One region of the Vibrio crassostreae genome, then DNA from elsewhere that is predicted to be linked to it. Evidence: riboswitches for the same ligand, from Rfam matches in the RefSeq annotation. Region 1 holds a riboswitch; the other holds the start of a gene.

Region 1 (9,067 bases):
AACGCCCGGTTGTGTCTCAACCTTAATCGGTTGAGGCTTTTGAGCCTCGTGGAACTTAGCAATGTTGCTATAAGCTTGCTCTAGCGCCTGCTTCATTTCTGGTGTTAAACGAGCGCACGCCTCTTCTATTTCATTTGAACTGACTCGAATAGATTCTGGAGTCACACCATCAAACTTTGCAGTCAGCTCTTTAAGCGCGGCATCGCCTTCATTTCGTACTTTTGCAATAACATCAGAAACAGTCGCTGTGATGTTTGCACCTTCAGTAATAGCTGGACGCTCTAATACCGAGTCTTGCTGTGATTCACTTAAAGATTGCCAAACAACGGTTCTCATCGTCACTACCCCATCATTTTTTCGATTGGTAATACTAGAATCGAGCTTGCACCCAACTCTTTAAGTTGTTCCATTGTTTCCCAGAACAAGTTCTCAGTACTTACTAGGTGAACGGCAACTTTGTCTTTGTCTGTAGATAGAGGAAGAACCGTTGGATCTTCAGCACCAGGCAGTAGCGCTTTAATTTGCTCTAGTTGAGAGGTTGGCGCGTGAAGCATGATGTACTTCGACTCTTTCGCTTGTTGAACACCCTGCATACGAGTCAGTAGTTTTTCAATCAGTGCGGTTTTGTCTGCATCGAAGTCACCAACACGTTGAATCAGTGTTGCTTTCGATTGGAAGATAGCTTCTGCTTCTTTTAGGCCATTCGCTTCTAGCGTTGCGCCTGTAGAAACTAAATCAGCGATAGCATCTGCAAGGCCAGCGCGAGGAGCGACTTCAACCGAGCCTGTTAGCATACAAGTGCTGAATTCAACACCCTGCTCATCCATGTAGGCTTTAAGTAGTTGTGGGTAGGTTGTCGCAATACGTTTGCCCGCTAAGTCTTGTGGACCGTTGTATTCTTCGTCTTTGTTGATAGCGATAGAAAGGCGGCAACCACCGAAGTCTAAACGACGTAGTGTGCGAAACTCTGATGGTTCTTTTAGAGCAACACGATCTAGACGAACTTCTTCCAGTTCATTTTCACCGATGAAACCAAGGTCAACCACACCATCCATGATAAGACCTGGGATGTCATCATCACGAACTAATAACAAGTCGATTGGCATATTTAGTGAATGAACAACTAGGCGCTCACCCATGATGTTAAATTTAACACCACATTTTTTAAGTAGGTCTTGGCACTCTTTACTTAAGCGACCTTTCTTTTGAATTGCGATTCTTAGGCGTTGTGTCTGCATTGCTGTATCCCTGTGCAAATATTTGAATTTATTGATTATTTAAAAGCGCTAAAACTAAAAAACCCTCGGAAGACTTTGTCATCCCGAGGGTTTAAATCTAAATTCTTTGACTTAACCTCCGGGAGAATTCTTGCTCCCGGGTATACGTAAATCTCCCCGAAAGACTAGATAGGGTGATGATGGTGATGAATGTTCATTACTAATTTACGCATACTTATAAGCTCTTCAGTTGTTTGCTTTCTTATCTCCACACTAACTAAGCTGAGATCCTTTTTCAACCATTTATTCGAACTTTTTTCACGAAACTTAAAATTAAATTAACAAGCACAAAAAAGGGAGGCCAACGCCTCCCTGATAGTTTACTGATTAGCTTTCAATTTTAGCTTTTGCACGTCGCCATTTTACAGCGAGAGAAGTAAGCCAATGCAAAACATACAGCAACAAACGTTAGAGACGCTGCGCCAAATGCGATGCCAATTGAAGATGTCATACCTAGGGTAATGAAACCAATGCACGATACGAACGCCACAGACAGCGCGTATGGAAGCTGAGTCGATACGTGGTCAATGTGGTTACAACGAGCACCAGTAGAAGACAGAATCGTTGTGTCTGAGATTGGAGAACAGTGGTCACCAAATACAGCACCCGCTAGAACCGCACTTAGCATCGGCAGAATTAGCGCGATGTCAGATGCTGCAGCCATGTCGCCCGCGATAGGTAACATAATACCGAACGTACCCCAAGATGTACCTGTCGAGAACGCCATAACGCCTGCAAGAAGGAACAAAATAACTGGTAGCCAGTGGTAATCAATGCTGCCCGTTACTAGAGACGATAGATAAGAACCTGTTTTCATGTCGCCGATTACAGAACCGATAGTCCAAGCGAACACAAGAATTAGGATAGCGCCAAACATAGAGCTTGCACCAATCCACATCGTTCTTGCGATGTCTGCCATAGACAGCTTCTGTTTGAATACAGTTGCTAGCGCTACGATTAAGCCGATAACACCACCGTAAACAAGTGACTTACCTACATCCGTGTTTTCAAACGCACCTAGAAGGTTAAATGCTTGACCATCAGCAGTAAGCGCTTGGCCACCGGTGTAAAGCATCGCGGCAACCGTCGCAACGATTAGCGATACGATTGGCATAACCAGATCAGAAACTGAACCGTTTTCGCTCTCTTCGATATCTAGCTCTTCGTTTAGATCGTGTGCTTGCTTTTGATCGTTGTCGCCTTCAAAGCCACGGCCTTGAGATGCTTCGATTTCATGCTCACGCATCTTACCAACGTCTAGACCGAACCATGCCACTGCAAACACCATTAATAGTGCGAATACAGCGTAGAAGTTCATTGGGATAAGACGAACGTATGCACCCAGTGCCGAATACTCTGTCACACCGTGTGTCACTAAGATGCCACCAATGATAGTGATGATGTAAGCACCCCAGCTAGAAGCAGGCATGATCACACACATAGGAGCAGCCGTTGAATCTAGGATATAAGCAAGCTTAGCGCGAGATACGTAGAAACGGTCTGTTACAGGACGAGAGATAGCACCAACCGCTAGGCTGTTAAAGTAGTCATCAACAAAGATGAATACACCTAAGAAAGCAGCAAGTAGTTTTGAACCACGTTTGCTCTTAACGCGAGACTGTGCCCACTCCGCGAATGCGCGAGTACCGCCAGACAGTGTTAATAATGCCGTTGTCATTCCAAGAATAATTAGGAATGCAATGATGCTCATGTTCCAAGTGTTGATGCCACCATCTTCGATGAAAACACCAGATGCTTTAGTAAACACGTAACTAACTGCGTTACCTACTGAGTAGTCAGCAAGTAGAATCGCACCCATGATGATACCGACACCCAAAGAAACCAATACACGGCGGGTAACAATAGCAAGGCTCAAAGCCACAAGGGGCGGAAGCAAAGATAAAGGTGATGTTGCAAAATCTATTAAATTCATGATCTTCAAAAACCAGTTTTTTATTTGGCTAGAGATCTACTGCAGACAAACTTGATACGGCTGACCAAGCTCATGTTGAACTAAGCGAAAGGGAAGTGAACACTTCACCCAACCCTACAGTAGCGCTCCATAGTTTAAAATTAAGACTATGGCAGTGTTGTACCTATTGAGCACAACCCCAGCAAATTGCTTAGATATACAATTTACTTCGGCAATTACACCTTTCATTCCCGTTCATTGGCATCACCCCAACGGAAGTTACTTTTTATAATTGCACCTCTACGTGCGATAACATTATTAACCGTGCAAACCAGAGTTTAACAACAAATTAACCAATACCTCGCATCAGGTAGCCGCAATTGTACTCATCAAGAGTAACAATGCAACATATCATTCCGAGAAAAATAGCTTTTTGCTAATGAACTAATCAATAAGAGATTAGTCTACATAAGTTAACTACTCCACCAGTCACATATCAGTTTTTAAGATAATCTTAATAATTATTATAAATTCGATAGAAATACAGCTTTGAATTTTCAACGATTCATCTCACTTTTATATTTAAATATGTAATAGAAGAAATACTATTTGTTTTATTCCTAGGCTCTGTTTATTATTAGGAGGATTATTTAGTTTACCTTGATGGAAAATATCATGTCTGAATTAACAAAAACTCTATTAAATATCCGCAGCCTTCGTGCGTTCTCACGTGAATTAACTCTTGAGCAACTTGAAGAAGCGCTAGACAAGCTGACTATTGTTGTACAAGAGCGTCAAGAGTCTGAAGCTGAAGAGCGTGCTGCTAAAGCAGAGCAAGAAGCTAAGCTTTCTGCTATTGCTGAACAAATTGCAAAAGATGGAATTGATGTTGCCGATCTTATTGCTGCACTTTCTGGTGAAGCAAAATCTAAAACAACAAAAGCTAAACGCGCTCCTCGCCCAGCGAAATACAAATATGTAGACGCAAACGGCGACGAGAAGACTTGGACAGGTCAAGGCCGTACGCCTTCAGCTATCCAAGAACAGCTAGATGCTGGTAAATCTCTAGAAGAGTTTGCTATCTAAACATTTTGTTTACTTAGTGAGTAATCAATTACACGCTAAGCAATAGAATTAATATTTAAGTCGACCAAAGTATTATTTACGACTTCAATATATTCAGAAACAAAAAAGGCTCCTTTCGGAGCCTTTTTTATATTTGTACTATCAGTATTAGAAACTAACTGATACTGATAGTACTACTGATTAAAGAAAGTAACTTATCTTTCCCAGTACGCTTCTTCTAGGCTATCTTCTCTTTCAGGAAGGCCACGAGATAAACGTGGAGAGTGTTGAACCAACACTTCATAGCTAGCACGGTTAGAATATTTACAAACTTGTGAGAACGAAGAGTACGTCAAGAATGAATGTTGGTGCTTACTTGAGTTTGGCACGTTTTCTTTGTGGTACTTATTCGCAGCCATATCATGTAATAAAGCTGATAACGCAGCATCACCTGCACCATTCGTATTTTTGATTTTTTCCGGACCGCCCATGTATGGCGCAATATGCGAATACACTTTGGTTGGGTTTTCACATAAATCTTTATGCGCAGGACGGCTAAATTCAAAACGGTTGAACTCTGCGATTGAACCTGGAAGTAAAGGCAGTGACGTTTCACGTTTAGCTGCATCTTCCGTGTAACCCGCCATGAATAGGCCAACAGGGCCTGCAGTACATAGAACAAGGTCTACCCACTCTAACGCTTTATCTGAAGCAGCAAGCGGATCACTCTCGCCTGTTAATGCTTCAGCTTCATCTTCATTCATTGCAACAACAGTTACATGTTGCTCAAGGAAATCTTTCCAGAATTCTGGATCATCTTGAATAACAAATTTAGTACCAAGGGTCAAAACAACAGGCACATCGTATTTCTTCGCGTATTCGATCGCTTTCATTGTAGCTTCAGGCATAGGGTCACCTGGCTTACAACGAACTAAATAAGCCGTTAAAACTAAAGCAGAAGCACTTTTGAAGATCTTTTCAGGAATGCTTTCTGGTTTTAATTGGTTCATTTGTCCTTCGCTAATTGCGAAAGTACGTTCACCGTCTTCTGTAATTAATGCAAAGCAGCGACCAATTGCGCCATCTACCCCTTGTAAATGGTTCAGGTCCATTCTGCTTGATGTATTACATAAATAGCGGTAACCGTAGCTACCAATCTTAATATCTTGGCTCATTACACCCAGTAGAGTAGAACGGTCATCCGCTAGCACTGAATAGTTGTGTAATGTGTTACCAATTGTGCCACCAGCGTATTCATTGGTAATCAGGCACTGTTCTTTTAATTCTTGATATAAAGATTCAGCGGCTGCGTCACCAATAACCAGTGAATGTCCCTTGCTCAAACCATACTTCTCAATAAGTTCAGAACTCACCTTTGCTTCAATATCCACCAATGTTTGGTCAATACCGATAATATGAGTGCGTGACATTCTTTTACTGCTTTGAGCTTGGCTCACTAGAGGATCACGAGCGTGAACCGGAAAGTAGTGCTTTGATTTACGTTGTCCAGGGAATTTCATAGGGCTAGTCTAAGTCAAGGGGAAATAGGTGGCGGATTCTACCTCGCTATATTTAACGCGGCAATCTTTCAAACTATAGCAAACGTTTGCTGAAGCTTTTTTTTATTCGCCTTCCATAAAGCTCAGATCAGGCAGCATACCCAAATGCTCTGCGTAACGTTTTTGATTGAACTCCGCGCCGTTTTTCATAACGTCAAAGACTTCAATTGCCAGTGCACATGCCATAGCCGCAATTGCCTCTTCACGAGGAGTACCAGTCATCGTTAAACGCATCAGCGTCTCTTTAACTTTTACAGGTTCGCCATCTTCAAGCTGGTTTTCGATAATCTCAATCAGCTCTTCTTCTTGCATAAATTCATTTTGTTCAGACATTTTTTTATCTCAGGTCTTGGATTTCGAGCGACTATGCCACATATACTTCTGACATCCTAGCGACTCACCTCGCTCTCATGCGATTCTCTAACAAAGTCAGCGCACTATTTGTGCAAATGAAACTGTGATTCCGGTCTCGGATCTGTCACGGCGTTTCTCTTTCTGTTAGAATCTGCGACCAAGTAATAGTAACGGTGTTTAGACATGTCAGATATCAGCTCTGGAAACAGCGAAAAGAAAGTAATTGTCGGTATGTCCGGCGGTGTAGATTCGTCAGTATCGGCGTATCTTCTTCAGCAACAAGGCTATCAGGTAGAAGGCCTTTTCATGAAAAACTGGGAAGAAGATGATAACGAAGAATACTGCACGGCAGCTGAAGACCTTGCTGATGCTCAAGCGGTATGTGACAAACTAGGTATCCACCTACACACGATCAACTTTGCTGCGGAATACTGGGACAATGTATTCGAGTACTTCCTTGAAGAGTACAAAGCGGGTCGTACACCGAACCCTGATATCCTTTGTAACAAAGAAATCAAATTCAAAGCATTCTTAGAGTTTGCGGATGAAGTGCTAGACGCAGACTATATTGCGATGGGTCACTACGTTCGTCGTACTTTCCCAACTCAAGAAGAGCTTGATGCTGGCGTAAAACCAGAAATGCTACGTGGTCTAGACAGCAACAAAGACCAAAGCTACTTCCTATACACGCTAAGCTCAGATCAAGTGGCACGCAGCCTATTCCCTGTCGGTGAATTAGAAAAGCCAGAAGTGCGACGTATTGCTGAAGAGCAAGACTTGATCACAGCGAAGAAGAAAGATTCTACAGGCATCTGCTTTATCGGTGAGCGTAAGTTCACTGAATTCCTAGGCAAATACCTACCAGCACAACCGGGTAACATCGAAACACCTGAAGGCCAAGTGATTGGTCAACACCAAGGTTTGATGTACCACACGCTAGGTCAGCGCAAAGGCCTTCATATCGGTGGCACTAAAGGTGGCGGCGGTAATGAAGAACCATGGTTTGTTGGTGAAAAAGATCTCAAGCGTAATGTTTTGATCGCAGTACAAGGTAAAGACCACCCTCTTTTGAAATCAGAAGGTTTGATCGCTTCTCAGCTTCATTGGGTAAATCGCACACCAATTACTGAAGTTATGACATGCACGGTAAAAACACGTTACCGTCAGACTGATATTCCTTGTACAATCATCCCAATTGATGATGAGAACATTAAGGTTATTTTTGATGAACCTCAGATTGCTGTGACCCCAGGTCAATCGGCAGTGTTCTACCTAGACGAAGTATGTCTTGGTGGCGGTATCATCGAAAAACGCATCTAACTAATCGAACGACAAACGATAGAAGACAACTAGGAGTTACTACGTGGCTAATACACTTTATGACCGTACTATTGCTTTCGCCGGAATTTGCCAAGCTGTGGCTTTGGTTCAACAAGTAGCGAAAGACGGCCATTGTGATAAAGATGCCTTCGAAGCTTCACTCAGTGCTATTTTAAATACCAACCCGGCGAACACCGTTGGCGTATTTGGACGTGAAGCGAACCTAAAGCTTGGCCTTGAGTGCTTAGTAAAAGGTATCGATAGTACTCCAGCTGGTAGCGATATTACTCGTTACATTATCAGCTTGATGGCTCTTGAGCGTAAGCTATCTTCTCGCAACGACTCTATGTCTCAGCTTGGTGATCGCATTCAAACTGCAGAGCGCCAAACTGAACACTTTGATCTGTTTGACGAGCAAATGATCAGCAACCTTGCGAGCATCTACCTTGATGTTGTGAGCCCAATAGGCCCTCGTATTCAGGTTTCTGGCACACCAGCTGTACTTCAACAAACCTCGAGCCAACATAAGGTTCGCGCACTGCTTCTATCAGGGATTCGAAGCGCTGTGTTATGGCGCCAGGTTGGTGGTAAACGCCGCCACCTTATCTTCGGTCGCAAGAAGATGATCGAGCAGGCTCAAATCCTACTAGCTCGAATGTAATTTATTAGCTCGCGCCTTGTCGCGAGCTTGTTTTTTGTATCAACACAACTCTCACGCAAACGATTGCGCAATGTGCGTGACAATTGAGATTGTTACTGGTATAAACCTCTCAAAATTTAGAAAACTCAATTCAGGAGAACACCATGGAACTGTCAGCATTGACTGCTGTTTCACCAGTAGACGGCCGTTACGGAAGTAAGACTATTGCATTACGCAGCATCTTTAGTGAGTTTGGACTACTAAAGTACCGCTCTATCGTTGAAATTCGTTGGTTACAAAAGCTTGCAGCTACTGATGCAATCAAGGAAGTACCAGCGTTCAGTGCAGAAGCTAACCAGTTTCTTGATGAACTAGCCGCTAACTTCAGCGAAGAAGACGCTCTGCGTATCAAAGAGATCGAGCGCACGACAAACCACGACGTAAAAGCGGTTGAGTACTTCTTGAAAGAGAAAGTTGCGGGCGTTCCTGAGCTTCACGCAGTTAACGAATTCATTCACTTTGCATGTACTTCTGAAGACATCAACAACACATCTCACGCGCTTATGCTTAAAGAAGCTCGTGACACAGTGATTCTTCCAGAAATTCGTAACGTAATTGATGCTATCAAAGCACTTGCGAACGAGTACCGTGACATTCCTCTTCTTTCTCGTACACACGGTCAGCCAGCTTCTCCTTCTACTATGGGTAAAGAGATGGCTAACGTTGCGTACCGTATGGAACGTCAATACAAGCAAATCGAAAGCGTTGAGATCCTAGCGAAAATCAACGGCGCGGTAGGTAACTACAACGCACACCTTTCTGCATACCCAGAAGTTGAATGGCACCAGTTCTCTGAAGAGTTCATCACTGAATCTCTTGGCGTAACTTGGAACCCGTACACAACTCAAATCGAACCTCACGATTACATCGCTGAGCTATT
Region 2 (9,067 bases), 890 kb from region 1:
TCCGTGTTGATGACATGGTAGAAAAGCCAGAACAAGGTACTGCTCCAAGCAACCTAGCGATCATTGGTCGTTATATTCTGACTCCAGATATCTTCGAGCTGATCGAACAGACTGAACCAGGTAAAGGCGGCGAGATCCAGATTACCGATGCATTGTTAAAACAAGCAAAAGCAGGCTGTGTATTGGCTTACAAATTTAAAGGCCAACGTTTTGACTGTGGTAGTGTTGAAGGTTATATCGAAGCAACAAACTACTGCTTTGAAAACCTATACAAAAAAGACCAAAAGCAAATCGAGCTAGGTAAACACTCGACCAAGAAAGAAGCATAACGACTGGTTAATAACTAGCGTTTCGAATGGTAAAAGGGTGACTCGATGAGTCACCCTTTTTTGTTTTACTGTTTTTTTATCCAGTAAAACTTTGCACAAATCTCACTCTATGTAATACTTTAGCCACTTAAAATTACATGGTCTATTGAGATGGATAAAATAGAAATTAGAGGCGCTCGTACGCATAACCTCAAAGACGTTAACCTAACGATTCCCCGCGATAAACTCACGGTTATCACTGGACTATCCGGTTCAGGGAAGTCGTCACTTGCGTTTGATACTCTCTACGCAGAAGGACAACGTCGCTATGTTGAGTCTTTGTCTGCCTACGCTCGCCAATTTCTATCTCTTATGGAAAAACCCGATGTAGACCACATTGAAGGTTTATCTCCAGCTATCTCGATAGAGCAAAAATCGACGTCACATAACCCCCGCTCAACCGTCGGTACTATTACTGAAGTCTATGATTACCTTAGGTTACTGTATGCGCGAGTTGGCGAACCTCGTTGTCCAGATCACAACATCCCTCTAGCTGCGCAAACTATCAGCCAAATGGTGGATAAGGTACTTGAACTACCAGCTGGCTCAAAAATGATGTTACTGGCACCTATCGTCAAAGAACGCAAAGGTGAGCATGTTAAAACACTGGAAAACTTAGCGGCACAAGGCTTTATCCGTGCGCGCATTGATGGTGAAACCTGTGATCTATCCGATCCACCAGCACTTGAACTTCATAAGAAACACACCATTGAAGTCGTGGTAGACAGATTCAAAGTTCGTCCTGATCTTCAACAGCGTTTAGCTGAGTCATTCGAGACCACATTAGAGCTATCTGGCGGCATCGCTGTCGTCGGTTGGATGGATGAAACAGACCAAGAAGAGATCGTATTCTCTGCTAACTTCGCTTGTCCAAAGTGTGGCTACAGCATGCAGGAACTAGAGCCTCGCCTATTCTCTTTCAATAACCCAGCTGGGGCATGCGGTACTTGTGATGGTCTTGGGGTTCAGCAGTATTTTGACCCAAGCCGAGTGATTTTGGATGAGAACCTAAGTATCGCAGAAGGTGCGATCAAAGGTTGGGATCAAAAGAACTACTACTATTTCCAGATGCTAACATCGCTGTCAGAACATTATGGTTTTGATTTGTATGCGCCATTTAATTCTCTGCCTAAAAAGACTCAAGAGATCATTCTTAAAGGATCAGGTCGTACTGAAGTGGAATTCAAGTACATCAATGACCGAGGAGATATTCGAGTTAAGCGTCATCCGTTTGAAGGCATCTTAAATACGCTAGAGCGCCGTTACCGTGATACTGAATCTAGCGCAGTGCGTGAAGATCTAGCCAAGTACATATCAACCAAATCATGTTCTAGCTGTGATGGTACTCGCTTAAGATTAGAGGCTCGAAATGTTTTCATCGGTGATACAACACTGCCGGAAATCGTTGAACTGAGCATTGCTGACGCACTACAATTTTTCCAAGAATTGAAATTAGACGGTCAGCGTGGGCAGATCGCAGATAAAGTGATGAAAGAGATCAATGATCGTCTGCATTTCTTAGTCAACGTTGGTTTAAACTACCTTAACCTATCACGCAGTGCCGAGACGCTGTCTGGTGGTGAGGCGCAACGTATTCGTTTGGCGAGCCAAATCGGTGCCGGTTTAGTTGGCGTTATGTATGTACTGGATGAACCATCGATTGGCCTCCACCAGCGCGATAATGAACGTCTTCTGCAAACTTTGGTTCACCTCAGAGATCTAGGTAATACGGTGCTTGTTGTTGAACATGATGAAGACGCAATCCGTTGTGCTGACCATGTTATCGATATCGGCCCAGGTGCAGGTGTGCATGGTGGACACGTGGTAGCAGAAGGCACCATGCAAGACATCATCGAAAACCCGAACTCTTTGACAGGCCAATACCTGAGCGGCGCCAAAGAAATTGCAGTGCCAGAAAAGAGAACACCTATCGACAAGAAAAAGGTCGTAGAGATCGTAGGCGCAACGGGGAACAACCTAAAGAATGTCACCGCGACAATTCCTGTAGGCTTATTCAGTTGTATTACGGGTGTATCAGGTTCAGGTAAATCAACACTAATCAATGACACCTTCTTCAAAGTCGCCCACACTCAATTAAACGGGGCCACGACTGCTGTTCCTGCACAACACAAAAAGATTAAAGGATTAGAACATTTTGATAAGGTGATCGACATAGATCAAAGCCCTATCGGTCGTACACCAAGGTCAAACCCTGCAACCTACACAGGGATCTTCACTCCGATCCGTGAATTATTCGCAGGCACACAAGAGTCACGATCTCGTGGTTATAAACCAGGTCGATTCAGCTTTAACGTGCGTGGTGGTCGTTGTGAGGCTTGTCAGGGTGATGGCGTAATCAAAGTAGAGATGCACTTCTTGCCAGATGTGTATGTACCGTGTGATGTGTGTAAAGGTAAACGCTACAACCGTGAAACACTAGAAGTTCGTTACAAGGGCAAAACCATTGACGAAGTCCTTGAAATGACCGTAGAAGATGCGCGTGAGTTCTTCAATCCGGTTCCAGTGATTGCTCGTAAACTGCAAACACTCATGGACGTGGGTCTATCTTACATTCGCTTAGGGCAAGCAGCGACAACCTTATCTGGTGGTGAAGCGCAGCGTGTTAAATTGGCGCGTGAGCTATCGAAGCGAGACACAGGTAAAACCTTGTACATTCTCGATGAACCAACAACAGGTCTTCATTTCCACGATATTCAGCAGCTGTTAACAGTACTACATAGGTTGCGTGATCACGGTAATACGGTTGTCGTGATTGAGCACAACCTAGATGTCGTTAAAACAGCAGACTGGATACTAGATCTTGGCCCAGAAGGTGGTCAAGGTGGTGGCGAGATTGTTGCAGAAGGTACACCTGAAGATGTGGCTTTAATCGAAGGTTCACACACCGCTCGCTTCCTTAAGCCTATGTTAAATTTGAAGTAGGTGTAAAATAGCGCCCTGTGAGCAGACAGAAAAATGTTAAAGTAACAGAGCTTGTTTCAGAAGGAACAAGCTCTGTTTTTATAAGGTTAGGGATTTATGGCAACAATACACACTAGCGGTACCCAGCTAGAAAATCAGGTCACTCAGCTACCACTCAACAAAGCATTTCTGGCTTCTTTAGCTGTTGTATTCTTGTTAGCCATGCATTTTTTCATGCCTAACCCTGGAGGCTCGGGGCTTGCGTTATCATTTAACCCAACAACTTGGCTGGCGCTAAGCTTCACGCTAGCAATTGGCTTTTACCAACTCGCTACCAACCGAGTACTTAAGTATTCAAAATTAACGATTGGCTTGTTGATAAGCTGCATCATACTCACACTACCCATTTTATACAGCAATGCAGCTCCTCAAGGAGCTTCAGGACGCTTGCTTGGATTGTGGGCGGGCTTTGCATTATTCGTCGTGCTGCAGCAATTTAAATTCAGCAATAAGCACAAGCAGCGCATGTTGTGGTTCATTGTGCTTGCTGTTGTCATACAAGCACTATTTGGCTATGTGCAATATTTCTTCTTGGAGCCTGGCAACCTATTTGGCTACAACACAGCGGCAAACCGACCATATGGGATATTCCAACAACCGAATGTAATGGCAAGCTTCCTTGCTACGGGCTTTGTGCTTTCAGCTTACCTTTTAGCAAGGCAGCCCGCTAAATATAACCATAAGATCAGTGAGTCTTTCTTACTGTATCTGACCCCAACTTTAACCGTGCCACTACTGATCATCATCGCATCACGTACAGGATGGTTAGCTGCCGTCATTGGGTTTGTCTGCATTCTGCCTTATCTATACAAATTCTCGACAAAAAAACGCTTCTACGGATGGTGTATATCAGTAGTGGCTGGTATCGCTGTTGCGTTTACGGTTATTAACCTCAGTGCTACAGACAGTATCGCTAGCAAGAAGGTGAATCTAGAAAGCCCACGAGCTTATACCTTCCCACAAGCTCTAGATATGATGATCGAAAAGCCATTTACCGGTTATGGTTACGGGAAATTTGAATCTGAGTACATCTTGTATACGGCTCGCCAACATCAACTCAACTCGAACTATCATCCCGGCCTTCCTTCAATGGATCACCCTCACAATGAGTTCCTGCTTTGGGGAGTTGAAGGGGGCATAGTACCAATCATCGGAATCTTGATTGCTGCAATATTGGTTATGTCACGCATAGCAAGTTCTGCAAAGGGAACGCGTCTAGCCCTGCTCGCGTTATTCATCCCAATCCTTTTGCACTCTCAACTTGAGTATCCTTTTTACCACTCGGCGATTCACTGGATAACATTCATTATATTGATTTACTGGGTCGATCAACGCTCTTCCCGACACTATCAACAGCCGTTCAGTATCATCAATAAAACCTTGTTTCGAGTATCGAGCTTAGTAATACCTATCTTGGTCAGTTTTTATATGTTGAGCGCTCTGCATACCAACTATGTCCTGACTAAGTTTGAGCTGTCTAAGCCTAAAAACCCAGACATTCTTAAGCAAGTAACCAACCCCGTAGTCTGGAAAGATCGCTATGATTGGGACATATACAGCACATACCTTAATATTGGTCTCTATAAAGCAGACCCTAGCCTTATCCAGCCTTATATCGACTGGTCGTTAGAGATCATCAAGAGTAAGCCTAGGCCGGCTTTTTACAGCAACCTTATTCTTGCTTATCAAGGATTGGGGGATCACAGCAAGGCGGAACAAATTCGTAGTGAAGCAAGCTTCTTGTTCCCAGATAGAGACTTTTCAAAGGTTCAGTATAAGAAAGTGTCACAAGCAGAAGATACCGTTTCATCTGCTGAGTGATGTTTAGAATTCGGAACTGAAGCACCATTTTTGACCTTTCGGTTAGACACAAAAAAGCGCCCGATCTCTCGGGCGCTTTTCTTTTTAATTTCAGTTCATTGCAGCTACTGCAAAACATCTTTTAGCGCTTTTAGGCACAACGCGACATTCTCTTTACGAGCGCCGTAACCCATCAGGCCGATACGCCATGCCTTACCAGCCAAAGAGCCCAGCCCTGCACCGATTTCAAGATTGTATTCTTCTAAAAGCTGCGTTCTGATCTTAGCTTCATCAATTCCTTCAGGGAAATAAAGTGCGTTCAGCTGCGGCAGGCGACTCTCTTCATCAACCACAAACTTTAACCCTAGAGCTTCTACGCCTTCTTTAAGCTCCTGGTGCATCGCATGATGACGAGACCACGCATTATCTAAGCCTTCATTTTTCAACAAAACCAGCGACTCATGCAGTGCATAGAGGCTATTTACGGGTGCAGTATGGTGATAACTACGCTTACCTTCACCGCTCCAATAACCTAATACTAGGCTTTGATCTAAGAACCAACTTTGCACAGGTGACTGGCGCGATTTCATTTTATCAACGGCACGCTGAGAGAAAGTCACCGGAGATAGACCCGGCACACAAGACAAACACTTTTGGCTTCCAGAATAAACCGCATCAAGCTGCCACTCATCAACCAGCAATGGCACACCACCTAGTGATGTCACTGCATCAACAATCGTTAACGCATCAAACTGACGAGCGATAGCTGAGATAGCTTGAGCATCAGATAGCGCTCCGGTTGATGTCTCTGCATGCACAAAAGCAACCGCAACAGCATCTGGATTTTGCGCTAATGCTTGTTCTACTTTTTCAACGGATACGGGCTTGCCCCACTCATCATCAACAAGGATCGCTTCGCCACCACAGCGCACCACGTTTTCTCGCATACGCTCACCGAAGACACCGTTACGACAAACAATCACCTTTTCACCAGGCTCAATCAAGTTAACAAAACAGGTCTCCATACCCGCACTGCCCGGTGCAGAAACGGCAATCGTAAATTCGTTTTCAGTCTGAAAAGCGTATTTAAGAAGCTGTTTAAGCTCATCCATCATCGCAATAAAAAGCGGATCTAAGTGACCAATCGTCGGACGGCTTAGAGCCTGCAGTACCTGAGGTGAGATATCAGAAGGACCTGGTCCCATTAACGTTCGGTGTGGTGGATAAAAGCTATCGATAGCAGTAGTGAGTGTTAAATTAGACATGTACATCCCTTACGTTAATGTTGTGAACAATCCACCCTAAAGCAAATTGATTACCTCAGCAATTAGCCATAAGTATTGAGGTCAAACCACTGTCACATAATTGTTAAAATTATTTTTCAATTATCTCAAGTTACGGATTGACATTGTTACCGCAAACACGTTCAATGAAATGGCTATCTAGCAGAAGAGGAGCACTGCCCAGGCAGGTGTTTTGTGGAACCGCATTTCCAATACAAAACATTTATGGGGAGCAGTGCCGAGATAATAAAAGGATGCAGGACCTTTATTATCGGTTGAGCGGGCTGAATCCCGTCAACTGTCGCCATTTCTATATGGTGAAGAGCTTCTGAGGTTACTATTCTAATAATTCCTCTCTTTTTGCTCTAAAACTCTCTTCGAAAAACATCGGACGTTGGATTACCCAACCGTAATTTTATTTTAGGAAGTCGTGGGAGATATATCGTGAGTGCATCTAATGTAGCTGGTTCTTTTAATGTCGCTAAGTTTGGTGGGACAAGTGTTGCCAACTTTGAAGCAATGAGCCGTTGTGCTGCCATTATTGAAAACAACTCAAATACCAAGTTAGTCGTAAGTTCTGCGTGTTCTGGTGTGACCAATTTGCTCGTTGAACTGGCGAATGGCGTTCAAGATAAAGCTCGTCGTCAGGAATTGATGGCTCAATTAGCGGACATTCATAACGCAATTCTTGGCCAACTGGCAGACTCAGTCAGCATCGAAAAAGAAGTTCACAGCATTCTTGATGACATTGCGAGCGCAGCAGAAGCGGCATCATTTCAAACCAGTACTAAACTAACTGATCACCTTGTCGCATGTGGCGAGTTGATGTCGACACACATCTTGGCTCAGATCATTCGTGAACGAGGCACACCTGCAGTTCGCTTTGATATCAGAGAAGTGATGCGCACTAATGATGACTTCGGCAAAGCAGAACCTCAACTCGAAGATATTTCCGCTCTAGCGCAAGAGAAACTTATGCCACTTTGCCAACAGCAAGTTGTCGTTACTCAAGGTTTTATCGGCGCTGATAGTGAAGGCAACACCACGACTTTAGGCCGCGGTGGCAGTGATTACTCAGCAGCATTGATTGCCGAATCTGTACAGGCGATTGGTTTAGAAATCTGGACGGATGTTCCGGGTATCTACACCACTGATCCTCGTATTGCACCTAAAGCTTCTCCTATCCCAGAGATCAGCTTTAGTGAAGCATCGGAAATGGCAAACTTTGGTGCGAAGATCTTACACCCATCAACTCTAGTACCTGCACTGCGCCACCAAATCCCGGTATTTGTTGGATCTTCTAAAGCACCAGAGCTCGGTGGAACTTGGATTCGTCAAGAGGTTGAAAGCTCCCCTCTATTTAGAGCGCTTGCCCTACGCTGCAACCAAACTATGGTTACACTCCGCAGCGCTAACATGTTCCATGCCTATGGCTTCTTGGCAAAGGTATTCGAGATCCTTGCTAAACATAAGATCTCGGTCGATCTTATCACCACCTCAGAGATCAGTGTGTCACTGACTCTCGATCAAACAGACACTTCAGGTGGTGCTCCTGAGTTACCTGAAGCCGCTCGTCTTGAGCTTGAAGAGCTGTGTTCTGTCGATATTGAGCACGACCTATGCCTTGTTGCGCTTATTGGTAACAACATGAGCGAAAGCAAGGGCTATGCGAAGCAGGTATTCGGCACTCTTGAAGATTTCAACCTACGCATGATTTGTTACGGAGCAAGCCCACACAACCTGTGTTTCTTGCTAGATGAATCTGTTTCTAAGTTGGCGATTCAAAAACTGCACCAAGAGTTATTTGAATAGAAAGTCCGTTTATCATCGACAGATAAATAACTAAATCACAAATACAAAAAGGGTTGCCATTCAGCAACCCTTTCTCTTTTTAACTTTACGAATCAAAGCTCGTTATAGATTCAAACTAGTTAATGTTTGGACCTAACCACTTCTCGGCTTCTAACATGTCCCAGCCTTTACGGTCGGCATAGCTATCTACTTGATCCTGTTGAATCTGGGCTATCGCAAAGTATCGAGCATCAGGGTGTGAGAAGTACATCCCTGATACTGAAGCACCTGGCCACATCGCGTAGCTAGACGTCAGTGACATATCGATGGCCTTCTCAACGTCCATCAACTCCCACAATGTGCCTTTCTCTGTGTGCTCTGGACAAGCAGGATAACCTGGAGCAGGACGGATACCTTGGTATTTCTCTCGAATCAAATCGTCGTTAGACAAGTCCTCATCTGGCGAGTAACCCCAAATGTCCTTTCTCACTTCTTTATGCAGATACTCCGCGAACGCTTCAGCCAATCGGTCAGCAACCGCTTGAATCATGATTGCGTTGTAGTCATCACCTTTCGCTTTGTATTCATCAGCCAGTTCTCGCTCACCAATACCGCCGGTCACCGCAAAACCACCAATCCAGTCCGCTTTACCGCTCTCTTTTGGCGCAATGTAATCAGACAGACAATAGTTAAACCCTTTAGGCTTTTCGGTTTGTTGACGAAGGTTATGTAGAACCTTTAGAACTTCAGTACGAGACTCATCGGTATACACTTCAATATCATCACCAACGCTGTTCGCTGGGAACATGGCACACATACCACGAGCTTCAAGTAACTTCTCTT

The links. A riboswitch is a leader RNA that binds a small molecule or an ion and turns the genes downstream of it on or off. The one in region 1 is predicted to bind lysine.
Region 2: linked by a shared signal. The riboswitch ahead of lysC (lysine-sensitive aspartokinase 3) and the one ahead of OC193_RS05720 (Na+/H+ antiporter NhaC family protein) in region 1 are both predicted to bind lysine.

What each region holds. Positions count from the first base shown of each region.
Region 1 covers NZ_AP025476.1:1,225,206-1,234,272, reverse strand. Annotated here, with positions in the region: gene hisD (histidinol dehydrogenase) at 1-342, opposite strand, end outside; gene hisG (ATP phosphoribosyltransferase) at 342-1,238, opposite strand; His leader region at 1,292-1,427, opposite strand; gene OC193_RS05720 (Na+/H+ antiporter NhaC family protein) at 1,618-3,210, opposite strand; lysine riboswitch at 3,323-3,500, opposite strand; gene OC193_RS05715 (H-NS family histone-like protein) at 3,865-4,275, shown strand; gene OC193_RS05710 (inosine/guanosine kinase) at 4,470-5,774, opposite strand; gene OC193_RS05705 (hypothetical protein) at 5,877-6,146, opposite strand; gene mnmA (tRNA 2-thiouridine(34) synthase MnmA) at 6,351-7,487, shown strand; gene hflD (high frequency lysogenization protein HflD) at 7,531-8,148, shown strand; gene purB (adenylosuccinate lyase) at 8,292-9,067, shown strand, end outside.
Region 2 covers NZ_AP025476.1:339,891-348,957, reverse strand. Annotated here, with positions in the region: gene galU (UTP--glucose-1-phosphate uridylyltransferase GalU) at 1-329, shown strand, start outside; gene uvrA (excinuclease ABC subunit UvrA) at 480-3,311, shown strand; gene OC193_RS01700 (PglL family O-oligosaccharyltransferase) at 3,408-5,171, shown strand; gene OC193_RS01695 (pyridoxal-phosphate-dependent aminotransferase family protein) at 5,276-6,415, opposite strand; lysine riboswitch at 6,592-6,769, shown strand; gene lysC (lysine-sensitive aspartokinase 3) at 6,878-8,245, shown strand; gene metH (methionine synthase) at 8,361-9,067, opposite strand, start outside.